DNA from 3 places in the Agrobacterium sp. 22-226-1 genome. Region 2 is predicted to be linked to each of the others. Evidence: riboswitches for the same ligand, from Rfam matches in the RefSeq annotation. Region 2 holds a riboswitch; each other region holds the start of a gene.
What was found. Region 2 has a riboswitch for S-adenosylmethionine ahead of ACQZ5K_RS01805 (O-succinylhomoserine sulfhydrylase). Riboswitches for the same ligand answer to the same signal wherever they lie in the genome.
Positions count from the first base shown of each region.

Region 1 (4,134 bases), on a different contig from region 2:
GGCCATGCGGTCTGACTCTACTACCGATTTCCACTCAGCCTACGCGACGTCGAAGATCTGTTGGCGGAGCGCGGCATCGACGTCTCGTTCCAGACCGTCGCAGAATGGGCGGCGAAATTCGACTTGAAATTTGCTCATGAGCTCCGGCGCCATTCACGAGGCAATTTTGCCGACAAATGGCACCTCGATGAGATGGTGGTGACGATCAAAGGAAAGAAATGCTGGCTGTGGCGCGCCGTCGATGCAAACGGATTCGTCCTCGATGCCCTACTGCAAAGCCGAAGGGAGCAAGACAGCAGCGCTTCGTCTGATGAAAAAATTGCTCAAGAGCCAGGGCCGCGCCCCGCGCGTGATGGTGACTGACAAGCTTCGGTCCTATTCGGCCGCAAAGGCCGAGTTGATGCCGGGCGTCGAGCATCGCTCGCACAAGGGATTGAACAACCGAGCTGAGAATTCGCATCTGCCGCTGCGGCAGCGAGAGCGACGAATGATGCGCTTCAAGTCCGCGCGACAATGTCAGCGTTTTGTCTCAGCTCACGGCCAGATCGCCAATCTCTTCCTTCTTCACCGGAAATGCTCGACCGCCGCCGACCATCGCCAGCTTCGCGCTCACGCCATCTCGAACTGGCGGGAAATCGCTTTGTCGTTTGACGCGTGAAATTCTGGCAGAAGAGGCTACTGCATCCCAAACTCGGTTAAGGCGACGCCACCGACATCCCCTGCCGCGTGCTCCAGGGATCAGCGGCCTTCGCCAATCATGTCTAGTTCGTAGGGCGTCGTCTGGTAGACCTGATTGATCCAGTTGCCGAAGAACAGATGCGCATGGGAGCGCCAGCGGTTGAGAGGTGGTCGCGTCGGATCGTTCTCTGGAAAATACTCGTGCGGCATTTCGACGGGAACACCCGTCGAAATATCCCGGTCGTACTCCTCTTTCAACGAGGTGGAGTCATATTCAATGTGATTGAACATGTAGAGCCGATTGCCCACCTTCTCCGTCAGCAGGCACAGGTCCACATCGTCGGATTCCATCAGCACTTCGAGACCGCTGTTCGCCGGGATATCTGCGGCCCGGACTTCGGTCCAGCGCGAGACGGGGATCGCGAAATCGTCCGAGAATCCCGCCAGATAGGGTGAGGCCGGGTTTTTGTTTCGGTGGCGATATACGCCGAATGCCTTCTTTCCCAAGGTGTGCTTAGGGATGCGGTGGAAATGCCAGGCAGCAGCCATCGCCCCCCAGCAGATGAAGTTGGAGGAATGGACGTTGGTGGTCGTCCAGTCGAAAATCTGCTCAATCTCCTTCCAGTAGGTCACTTCTTCATAGGAGAGAAGCTCCACGGGGGTGCCGGTAATGATGAAGCCGTCGAACTTGCGCGACCGAACCTCTTCCCATGTTTGGTAGAAGGCGATTAAGTGTTCTTTGGAGGTGTTCTTTGGCTTGTGGTTGCCGATGCGTACCAATGTCAGTTCGACCTGCAGCGGCGTTGCGCCGAGCAGGCGGGCAAACTGTGTCTCGGTCCGGATCTTGTTGGGCATGAGATTCAAGAGCCCGATCTGCAATGGTCGAACATCCTGGCGAAGCGCTTTCTGTTCACCCATTACGGAAACACCCTCGCGCACAAGCACATCGTGGGCGGGAAGCTGATCGGGAATCTTGATGGGCATAGCAAAAGCTCCAAACGGAAAAGACCAGCGACATAACGCGACCGGTCTCCGCAAACTTTTGCTTCGCTCGGCCTTTTAGCGAGTTGTTTTACGTGGCTGCAAGCCGACCGGCCAAATCACCACGGATGGAGAGGTGTTTTTAGAACGAGGCTCCCTTCACGTCAATCGCCCTGTGGCATTCTTTGGGCTGAGATACTCCCAACTCGGGTAGCAGCATCATAGGTATTGTAAACTTGCTGAATGATTTCGTTGTGCGATGACGGCACATGACAGACCGTAATCACCTTTAACACCGCTTCGCCTTCCGGTTGAAATCATCGCACGCGCGTTTGGTTGTATTTCCGGTTTCCTTTTAGTCTGCGGATGGTCGAGGAGCTTGTTGGCGGCTCTTGGGATCATAGTCTCTCATTAGACAGCCCGGCTTTGGGCTGTGAGGTTCGGACAGACCTTCGTCATTGAGATCCTCAGCCGCTTTTGCCGTCGGCTCGGCGATAAATGGCACCTCGACGAAGACGTCGTTTCGATCCGTGGCAACAAGCATTGGCTGTTTGACAGCGTCGAGCTGCGGTCGGTCCTCAGACGCGCCGATGTTCAACCGTTCGAGAGCGGCATCGTTAAGGTCCTGTTGACGCGCGTCTAGGGCAATCGCACCAGTGTCTGTGGGCCCATCCTTCATTGCAGCCGAAGTCTGCATGTTGCCCGCGTTGCAGCAGACGTTTTCGATGAGGATATGGAGGCGGGCCATTGCCCTTGAAAAGTCAAGGCAAGACCTACTTAGCGCCTTGGCCTCAAACCCCCGGAATGTCGTCTTTGGCCGCGGCTTGGGCTTGGGCGATCTTCTCGAGAGCATCGGCGATGATAGTCAGGTCTTCCGTCGAATATTGTTCATAAATGGTGTTGAGGCGGCTTATCAATGAACCGAAGATCTGTTGGCGGTAGGCGGATATCTTCTGCTCGTTCACCGAGATCGCGATGCGCCGGGCGTCATCTTCAGCCTTGACCCGTGAAATCCACTGCCGGCTCTCTAGCCGATCCAAAATATTCGTCACCGAGGCGGGCTTTAGACCGATCAAATGAACGAGATCGCGATGCGTCATAGGTCCGGAGCGTTCGATGATGCCAAGCGCTTTCCAATCGGAAACACCAAGGCCAGAATACTCTGCTGCGCGCTCATGAAACATGACTGCCGTGTCACTCATGGCGCGGCCCGCATTACCCAACCGGCGCAATGCGTCTTTTCTTTGTAATGGTTGCGCTTCCCGGCTTGACATAGCGTATCCAATCAATTTTAATTCGTTCGATCGAACGAATTGTATTCCTCTTTTCAATTTATAGCAAAGGAGGCGACAGATGCACGTCATAATAGCCGGCTGCGGCATTGCAGGGCCAGTGGCCGCAATTGCATTACAGCGCGTGGGCATCAAGGCCACGATATACGAGCGGCGACAGGCCGAAGTGCGGGATGAAGGTCTGTTCTTGAGCCTGTCGTCCAACGGTTTGCGTGCACTTGATGGACTCGAGCTTATGAGGCCTCTCATGGAGGCAGAGTTTATCCCAACACCCAATATCGCTTTCCTGAATGCAGACGCGCGACGGCTAACGAGTTTGCCCATGGGTCGACTGAATGCGGGGGTGGATCCGATCACCCTCAAGCGCCAAACCCTCTATGACGTGCTTGCGAGTGAGGCGCGCGCCTGCGGAATTGAAATCATTCGCGGTCAAACAGTCGCTGGCTTTCGCAACACCGACGGCGTCGTCGCGGCCAGCCTCTCCGATGGATCGGAACAGACATGCGACGTGCTCCTGGGCGCCGATGGAACCAATTCTTGCATTCGCCGCCAAATGAACAAAGGGCAGAACCTCACCCGCTATACCGGCTTGCTCAATCTGGGCGGCTTTGTGCGCCAATCGGGACTGAATCCCACTCTGGGTGAATACCACATGATCTGGGGGCGAAGAGCGTTCTTTGGATATATAGTCCGCGCCAGCGGCGAAGCCTGGTGGTTCGCCAATCTCGGTCATGAGGCGGATCCGGCGCAATCGAGCTTCAGGAGAGGGGAGCCCGACTGTTGGAAGGCGGAGTTGCTTGCGCAATTCCGCGAGGAGCCGCCTTTTGTACGGAACCTGATCGATGCCACGCCTCACATATCGGCCTATCCGATATTTGACGTTCCCACCGTCCCAACTTGGGTGGATGGAAGGGTTGCCCTCGTCGGCGACGCAGCTCACGCAACCTCGCCAAGCTCGGGCCAAGGCGCATCATTGGCGATAGAGGATGCTGCCTATATGGCCGTCTGCCTTCGCGAAATTGACGACCCCGCAGCGGCACTGAAACATTTTGAAGCCACCAGGCGGCCACGCGCCGAGAAAGTGGTTGCCGAAGGCCGCAAACGTGGCATGTACAAAGCGCCAAAGAACGCAGCCAGCATGTTTCTTCGCGACTTGCTGATGCCTGCAGCGCTGCAAATATTC
Region 1 covers NZ_JBNWCP010000020.1:62,101-66,234, forward strand. The annotation lists partial or broken gene ACQZ5K_RS24190 (IS6 family transposase) at 1-658, shown strand, start outside; gene ACQZ5K_RS24195 (homoserine O-succinyltransferase) at 739-1,662, opposite strand; SAM riboswitch at 1,718-1,795, opposite strand; partial or broken gene ACQZ5K_RS24200 (IS6 family transposase) at 1,976-2,224, shown strand; gene ACQZ5K_RS24205 (MarR family winged helix-turn-helix transcriptional regulator) at 2,451-2,933, opposite strand; gene ACQZ5K_RS24210 (FAD-dependent oxidoreductase) at 3,013-4,134, shown strand, end outside.
Region 1: it holds a riboswitch for S-adenosylmethionine, as region 2 does, so the genes downstream of both, ACQZ5K_RS24195 (homoserine O-succinyltransferase) here and ACQZ5K_RS01805 (O-succinylhomoserine sulfhydrylase) in region 2, are expected to answer to the same signal.

Region 2 (4,134 bases):
AAACGGCCGGATTGAAATGACCGCCCGAAATGCCGCCAACCGCATAAGCCATGGTCAGAACCGTCAGACCAAAAGCGAAAGCGACACCAAGGAAGCCAATGCCGAGTTCAGGAAAGCCGGCGGCAAAAACCGCACTGCCGCATCCACCGAACACGAGCCAAAAGGTTCCCAAAAATTCCGAAAGAAGTTTGCGACTCATAACACTTCCCCTATGTTACGACTGCATCAACTATTACGTGCAATTTAATCGTAGTCAAGCTAAATTGCATATTCGCGCAACGACCGACACGATGGCGGCTAAACGTGGCACAGGAAGAGTGTCAGACGCCTGGAAGATGGAGCGGGTGACGGGGATCGAACCCGCTTCGTCAGCTTGGGAAGCTGCTGCTCTACCATTGAGCTACACCCGCACCGCGCATAAGACATCGGATAGTTCGCAGCGGGTGTCAAGCGCCCGCCGGGGTCGTTATTCGGCGCGAAAATGCTTGGAGAGCTTCAGCCCCTGCGCCTGATAGTTGGAGCCGAGGCCGGTGCCATAGAGGCCTTCCGGTTTCTGCAACATGTGCTCGTAAACCAGCCGGCCGACGATCTGGCCGTGTTCGAGGATGAAAGGAACCTCGTGGCTGCGGACTTCGAGCACGGCGCGGCTGCCGGTGCCGCCCGCCTGCGCATGGCCGAAGCCGGGATCGAAGAAGCCGGCATAGTGCACGCGGAATTCGCCCACCAGCGGGTCGAAGGGTGTCATTTCGGCCGCATAGAGCGGCGGAACGTGGACGGCTTCGCGCGAGACGAGAATATAGAATTCATCCGGGTCGAGGATCAGTTCGGCGCGGCCGCGCGCATAGAGCGGCTCCCAAAAATCGAGAACGTCGTGCTGGGCCTTCTTGTCGACATCCACCACCGCCGTGTGATGTTTGCCGCGATAGCCGATCAGTCCGTTTTCGCCGAAACCCTTGAGGTCGATCGAGAGCGCGATGCCGCCACCGGTCACGTTGGGCGTGTCGCTGGCAACCAGCGTTTCCGTCTCGTGCAGCTTCAGCAGTTCACTTTCGTTGAGCAGCGAATGGCCGATGCGGAAGCGGATCTGCGACAGGCGCGAGCCGCGTCGCACCACGATCGGGAAAGTGCGCGGGCTGATTTCCAGATAGAGCGGGCCGGCATAACCCGCCGGTATCTTGTCGAATTCCTGCGCGCTGTCAGTCATGACGCGGGTGAAGATATCGAGACGGCCGGTCGAGCTTTTCGGATTGGCCGAGGCCGACATGTCCGCCGGCAGCGCAAGGCTCTCCATCAAGGGAACGATATAGACACAACCGGTTTCCAACACCGCGCCCTGTGTGAGGTCGATCTCGTGCAGGCTTAGACGATTGAGCTTGTCGATGACGCGGTTTCCGGGGCCGGGCATGAAACTGGCGCGCACGCGATAGGCCTTCGAGCCGAGCCTGAGATCGAGGCTGGCGGGCTGCACCTGATCAGCATCGAGATCGGCCTCGCTCTTCAGCTTGCCGCCCGCAAACAGCGCCTTGATTGCGCCATCCGCCAAAATGCCCGTGGTTCTGGTCATGGTCATCATTCCTTTTTACGGCGACAAAACCAAAAGGAAAGCATTGACGCAAGCCGGTAACGGCAGTATGGCAAGCTTATCCCGTGGTGATTTGGCCGGTCGGCTTGCAGCCACGTTAAACAAGTGGCTAAAAAGACCGGGTGCTAGGAACCGGTCTGCTTTTGCGGCCGGTTTTTTGTTTTGAAGGTGATCACATGAGCAATAAATGGCGCCCGGCAACCCAGCTCGTTCACGGCGGTACGCTACGCTCCCCTTACGGTGAAACGTCGGAAGCGATCTATCTGACCCAGGGTTTCGTCTATGAAAACTCCGAAGCCGCCGAAGCGCGCTTCAAGGGTGAAACGGATGGGTTCATCTACGCCCGCTATGCGAGCCCGACCAATGACATGTTCGAAAAGCGCATGTGCCTGCTGGAAGGCGCTGAAGACGCCCGCGCACTTGCCTCTGGCATGGCCGCCGTCACCGCCGCCATCATGTGCCAGCTGCGCGCCGGCGACCATATCGTTGCTGCCCGCGCCCTCTTCGGCTCCTGCCGCTGGGTGGTCGAAACGCTCGCGCCGAAATACGGCATCGAATGCACGCTGATCGACGGTCGCGATCTCGGCAACTGGGAAAAGGCGATCCAGCCGAACACCAGGCTGTTCTTCCTCGAAAGCCCGACCAATCCGACGCTTGAAATCATCGATATTGCCGGCGTGGCGAAGCTCGCCAACCAGATCGGTGCGAAGGTGGTGGTCGACAACGTCTTCGCCACACCGCTTTTCCAGAAGCCGCTCGAACTCGGCGCCCATATCGTCGTTTATTCGGCAACCAAACATATTGACGGCCAGGGCCGCTGCCTTGGCGGCGTGATCCTTTCCGACAAGAAGTGGATCGAAGAAGAGCTGCAGGATTACTTCCGCCATACCGGCCCGGCCATGTCGCCTTTCAATGCCTGGACGCTTCTGAAAGGCATCGAGACCCTGCCGCTGCGCGTCAAACAGCAGACGACCAATGCCGGCAAAATCGCCGATTTTCTCGCCGATAGCGGCAAGGTCGCCAAGGTCATCTATCCCGGCCGCGCCGATCACCCGCAGGCCGATATCATCGCCCGGCAGATGTCCGGCGGTTCAACGCTGGTGGCTTTCGAACTGAAGGGTGGCAAGGAAGCAGCCTTCAAGCTGCAGAACGCGCTTGAGATCGTGAAGATTTCCAACAATCTCGGCGATGCCAAGAGCCTCATCACCCACCCCGGCACGACGACGCACAAGAACCTCACCGACGAGGCGCGTGCCGAACTCGGCATTTCCGGCGGCACGCTGCGCCTCTCCTGCGGCATTGAGGATACCGACGATCTGCTGGAGGATCTGGCGAAGGGTCTGGCGGCCGTTTCGGCCTGAAAATTCAATCTGCAAAGCGCCATGGCCTGACCGCGTGTCGGGCCATGGTTCGCCTGCACGGTCCAAAAAGACCGCTTCAGGCAACCAATATTTACCTTTACCGTTATCCCTAACGGTGGAAAACAGCGCAACAGGAGACGCCTCCTGCCCGTCAAGTCATTCATTTTCTTGACGATAGCCAGAGCCTATAGTGTAGGATGCGGCGGCAGGCATAATATCGAGGTGTGGCGCGTATGTATCGTGCTCTGACAAGGGATATCGAGGTAACGGTCGATCCGTATTATCTCGAGGAACAATCCGACCCGGATGACGATCGTTACGTCTGGGGCTACAAAGTCGTGATCGCGAACAATTCCGATATTCCGGTTACCCTCGTCAATCGCTATTGGCACATCACCGATCAGAACGGACAGGTGGATGAAGTCTACGGGCCGGGCGTCGTGGGTGAGAAGCCGCATCTGAAACCGGGCGACAGCTACGAATATTCCTCCGGCTGCCCGCTGGATACACCTTCCGGCCTGATGTTCGGCCACTATGAAATGGAAACGGAAAATGGCGAGGTGTTCAACGTCACCATACCCGCCTTTTCGCTGGATTCACCCGGCCTGATGCGGGTCCTTAACTAACACCTACCGGGCAGTGAAAAAGCCGTGCCCTTCAGGACGCGGCTTTCATTCAGGCATTTTCAAATTCGCTGACATCGTAGCGATAGGTCGTGGAGCAGAACTCGCAGGTCACGGCAATGGCGCCGTCTTCCTCGCTCGCCTCGATCTCCTCGGCGGTGAAACCGGACAGCACGCCCTTGATCTTGTCCCGCGAGCAGCTGCAACGGTCGAAAACCGCCTGCGGCTCATAGATGCGCACACCGCTCTCGTGGAAAAGCCGGAAGAGAAGACGTTCCACCGGCACCTGCGGGTCGGTCAGCTCATCGGTATCCACCGTGTTCAACAGCGTGACGGCTTCGGTCCAGGCATCGTCTTCCTGCACCTCGTGACCGCCCTCATCGCCATCGCCGCCATGCAGGTCGCGCATGCGCAGCCGCTCGGGCGCCTGCGGCAGGAACTGCGCGATAACGCCGCCCGCACGCCAGCCATGACGCGGCTTGCCTTCGCCATCACGGTCGAAGAACTCGGCAACGCCCAGCCGCACGCGGGTTGGAAGCTGTTCCGACTGGCGGAAATAAACCCCGGC
Region 2 covers NZ_JBNWCP010000001.1:362,568-366,701, reverse strand. The annotation lists gene aqpZ (aquaporin Z) at 1-199, opposite strand, end outside; tRNA gene ACQZ5K_RS01815 (tRNA-Gly) at 337-410, opposite strand; gene ACQZ5K_RS01810 (2'-deoxycytidine 5'-triphosphate deaminase) at 467-1,564, opposite strand; SAM riboswitch at 1,638-1,716, shown strand; gene ACQZ5K_RS01805 (O-succinylhomoserine sulfhydrylase) at 1,759-2,943, shown strand; gene apaG (Co2+/Mg2+ efflux protein ApaG) at 3,177-3,569, shown strand; gene ACQZ5K_RS01795 (Hsp33 family molecular chaperone) at 3,619-4,134, opposite strand, start outside.

Region 3 (4,134 bases), on a different contig from region 2:
ACGCCTGAAAGCGACGCAGATTACGCCGTGCTGGCGGAAGACCGGAGCAGTCCGAAGGTGGATTTTCGCACGTTGGCAAAGCGTATCGTCATGACCTTGCTGGCTTTGCTGATCCTGCCCTATCTGCTGATTCCGGTTTATGCGCTGCCGTTTATCCGGCCGGTCTCGACGCTGATGCTCGCCGATCTGGTGACCCTGCAGGGATATGACCGGCGCTGGGTGCCGCTTGAGGATATTTCGCCGCGCCTCGTGCAATCCGTGATGATGTCCGAGGATGGGCAATTCTGTTTCCATGGCGGCGTGGACTGGAACCAGATGCAGTCCGTGGTCAGCAATGCGCTCGATGGGGCTTCCACCCGCGGCGCAAGCACCATTCCGATGCAGACGGCCAAGAACCTGTTTTTATGGAATGGCCGTTCTTTCCTGCGCAAGGGATTGGAACTGCCGCTGGCGATCGCGGCTGATTTCGTCTGGTCGAAAAAACGGATGATGGAGATTTATCTCAACGTTGCTGAATGGGGACCGGGCATTTATGGAATCGAGGCTGCCGCCCAGCACCATTTCAAGGTGCCGGCCGCAAAACTGAGCTCCCGTCAGGCGGCGCTGCTGGCGGTTTCGCTGCCTAATCCCATAGACCGCGTCGCCAGCAAGCCGGGACGCGGGCTGCAACGGCTTGCCGGCCTTATCGAACGGCGCGCGCGTGCCTCCGGCGGCTATGTCGGCTGCGTGCTGGATTGACCCCGGCGCGCCGCGTCAGCCTTTCTTGAAAATATAGTCGGTTTCCTGACGCAGGGTTTCACCCGGCCGCAGGATGGCGTGCGGAAAATCCGGGTGGTTGACGGCGTCCGGCCAAATCTGCGTTTCCAGGCAGAAACCGGCAAAGGGGCCGTAGTGACGGCCATCGAGGCCGGGAACCGGAACGTCCAGTTTGAAGGCCGAATAAAACTGCACACCGGGTTCGGTGGTGTGAACCTCAAGGGCGATATCGGATGCCGGCGAATAGGCGCGGGCGACCTTGCGTTTTGCGCGGCGCTCGGGCGACAGGCAGAAATTATGGTCGTAGAGAACCTGCTTGCCATTCTCCTTGCGCCGCATCGGCGTCGGGTGGCGCAGGTCGAAGACGGTGCCTTCGACGGAGCGGATTTCGCCCGTCGGTATCTGCTTGTCATTGGTGGGCAGGTAAAAATCAGCCGCGATGCTGATCTCATGCCCAAGCGCGGTGTCTGCGCCATCGAGATTGAAATAGGAATGCTGGCAGACATTGGCGATGGTCGGCTTGTCGGTCACCGTTTCATAGACCACCGAAAGCACGCCGTCGTCGAGAATCGTATAGGTGGCCGTGACCGTGCAATTGCCGGGATAACCGGCGCGGCCATCGGGATCGATGATCTGCAGAACCGCGTGGCTTTCGCCATGTTCCATCAGCATCCAGTTGCGCTTGCCCATGCCGTCGCTGCCGCCATGCAGGTGGGTTACGCCCTTTTCATTGAGCTCCAGCTGGTAGTCGTGCCCGTCGATCGAGAACCGCCCGTCGCCGATGCGGTTGGCGTTGCGGCCGGGCGTGGCGCCGAAATAGGAGGAATATTTGTAGTCCTCGAACTTGTCGAAGCCGAGGACGAGCGGCGGCTGGTGGCCTTCAAGGCGCAGATCCTGAATGACGGCGCCCCAGGTGATGACCTTGGCCGTCAGCCCGCCTTTCGAGATGGTGACGCGTTCGACTTTTTCGCCGGTCGCCGTGAAACCGAAATTCTCCCGCGCCGCCGCGTCGCTCATCTCGTCATTCTCCCTGATGTTGCGAATTGCCGGGCGGACGTTGCGTCATTTTCCGGCAATTCGCAATCCCGCAATTCAAAGCATGTCTCCCAAAAGTGCGCCGCGGTTTTGGGACAAAGACATGCTTAAAACAAAAACGAAAGCGCGTCGCATGCTGTTCGATAAAACGCGACGCGCTTTACGCGGCCAGTTGCCCGATGGCTTCGAGATCATAGGGTGTCGTCTGGTATATCTCGTTGATCCAGTTTCCGAAAAACAGATGGGCATGGCTGCGCCAGCGGTTGAGCGGGGCGAGCTCCGGGTCGTTGTGCGGAAAATAATCATGCGGCAGCTTGATGGGCACGCCGGCATTCGCGTCACGGAAATATTCGTCCGAAAGCGATGTCGAATCATATTCGACATGGTTGAACATATAGAGCCGGTTGCCCTCTTTCTCATGCACCAGACAAACGCCCATTTCCTCGGATTCCATCAGGATTTCGAGTTTCGGATGTTTTTCGATATCGGCGCGGCGTACTTCCGTCCAGCGCGAGACCGGAACCTGGAAATCATCCGAAAAGCCGTTCAGATAGATCGATGAGGGGCAGAGATTGCGGTGACGATAGACCCCGAAAGCCTTTTCCTTCAACTCGTGTTTCGGCACGCCATGGAAATGATAGATGGCGGCCATCGCGCCCCAGCAGACATTCAGCGTCGAATGAACGTTGGTCTGCGTCCATTCGAAAATTTGTCGCATTTCGTTCCAGTAGGTCACGTCTTCATAGGCCAGCGTTTCCACGGGCGCGCCGGTAATGATGAAACCGTCAAACTTGCGGTGGCGCACTTCCTCCCACGTCTCGTAAAAGGATAGAAGATGTTCTTCCGGCGTGTTCTTGGCGCGATGGCCGCCGATCCGCACCAGCGACAGCTCTACCTGCAGCGGCGATGCGCCGACAAGGCGCGCCATCTGGATTTCCGTCTTGATCTTGTTCGGCATGAGGTTGAGAAGCCCGATCTGGAGCGGGCGGATATCCTGCCGGATGGCCGCCGTTTCGGTCATGACCCGCACGCCCTCATGAACGAGGGTCTCAAAAGCGGGAAGCGTATCGGGAATCTTGATCGGCATGTCGAACTCTCTTTTCCGGATCACGTAAAGAACGTTGCGAAAACAAAAAAACCGGCAGCGAAATCGCGACCGGTCCCAGGAAATTGCCTTTTTCCTCGACCCTTTAGCGACTTCTTTAAAGTGGCTGCAAGCCGGTCGGCAAATCACCACTGAGGCGTTTCATAATCCCGAAGCCGGCGAAAATCAATATAGGCCGATTTCATCGGGTTTCCGCTTTCCATTTTTGGCCGAGGTGCGATAAGGCAGGGCATGGATAAAGAGCGCTTCACCATTCTGCTTGGCGGCGATGTCACGGTGACCGATCGTCTCAAAGAGGCGGTCGCGGATAGCCGTGTGATTGCGGCCGACGGCGGCATGCGCCATGCCGGGCCGCTTGGCCTTGCGCCGGAGTTGTGGGTCGGGGATTTCGATTCCGCCAGCAAAGAGTTGCTGGAGGCCTGGCCCGATGTAGCGCGGCAGCCATACCCGGCCGCAAAGGCGGTGACGGATGGTGAGATCGCGGTATCGGAAGCTCTCTCCCGTGGCGCGCATTCGCTGGTGCTTGTCGGTGCGCTTGGCGGCGCGAGAAGCGACCATGCGCTTCAGCACCTCCTTTACGCGGTGGCGCTCGCCGAACGTGGTATCGACGTTACGCTGACCTCCGGTGAAGAAGAGGCGCGGCCGCTGCTTGCCGGTTCGCTGGATATCGATCTGCCGCCCGCCTCGCTGTTTTCGGTTGCCGGATTTACCGCCCTTGAGGGGCTCGATATCGGCAATGTGCGTTATCCGCTGAAGGATTTCGCGCTTGCTTTCGGTTCGTCCCGCACTATTTCCAATGTCGCGAATGGCGGCCACGTGCATTTCTCGCTGAAAAGCGGAAAAGCCATCGTGCTCGCCCGCCCTTATGATCTGACCGGAGCCTGACGCCTTGGCACCCCCAATTTTGAAACTCGATGACATCAAGCTGACCTTCGGCGTGACCCCGCTGCTCGATGGCGCCAATCTCCAGGTGGAACCGGGCGACCGCATCTGCCTCGTCGGGCGCAACGGTTCCGGCAAGTCCACCCTGATGAAGATCGCCGCGGGTCTGGTCGAGGCGCAATCGGGCGAGGTTTTCCGGCATCCGGCCGCCACCATCCGTTATCTGGAGCAGGCCCCGGATTTTGCCGGTTACGACACGGTTCAGGCCTATGCCGAAGCGGGGCTCGGACCCGGTGACGACCCCTATCGCGTCACCTATCTTCTGGAGCATCTCGGTCTCACCGGGCAGGAACATC
Region 3 covers NZ_JBNWCP010000005.1:183,776-187,909, reverse strand. The annotation lists gene mtgA (monofunctional biosynthetic peptidoglycan transglycosylase) at 1-738, shown strand, start outside; gene ACQZ5K_RS11075 (aldose epimerase family protein) at 754-1,773, opposite strand; gene metA (homoserine O-acetyltransferase MetA) at 1,952-2,878, opposite strand; SAM riboswitch at 2,962-3,038, opposite strand; gene ACQZ5K_RS11065 (thiamine diphosphokinase) at 3,128-3,781, shown strand; gene ACQZ5K_RS11060 (ABC-F family ATP-binding cassette domain-containing protein) at 3,786-4,134, shown strand, end outside.
Region 3: it holds a riboswitch for S-adenosylmethionine, as region 2 does, so the genes downstream of both, metA (homoserine O-acetyltransferase MetA) here and ACQZ5K_RS01805 (O-succinylhomoserine sulfhydrylase) in region 2, are expected to answer to the same signal.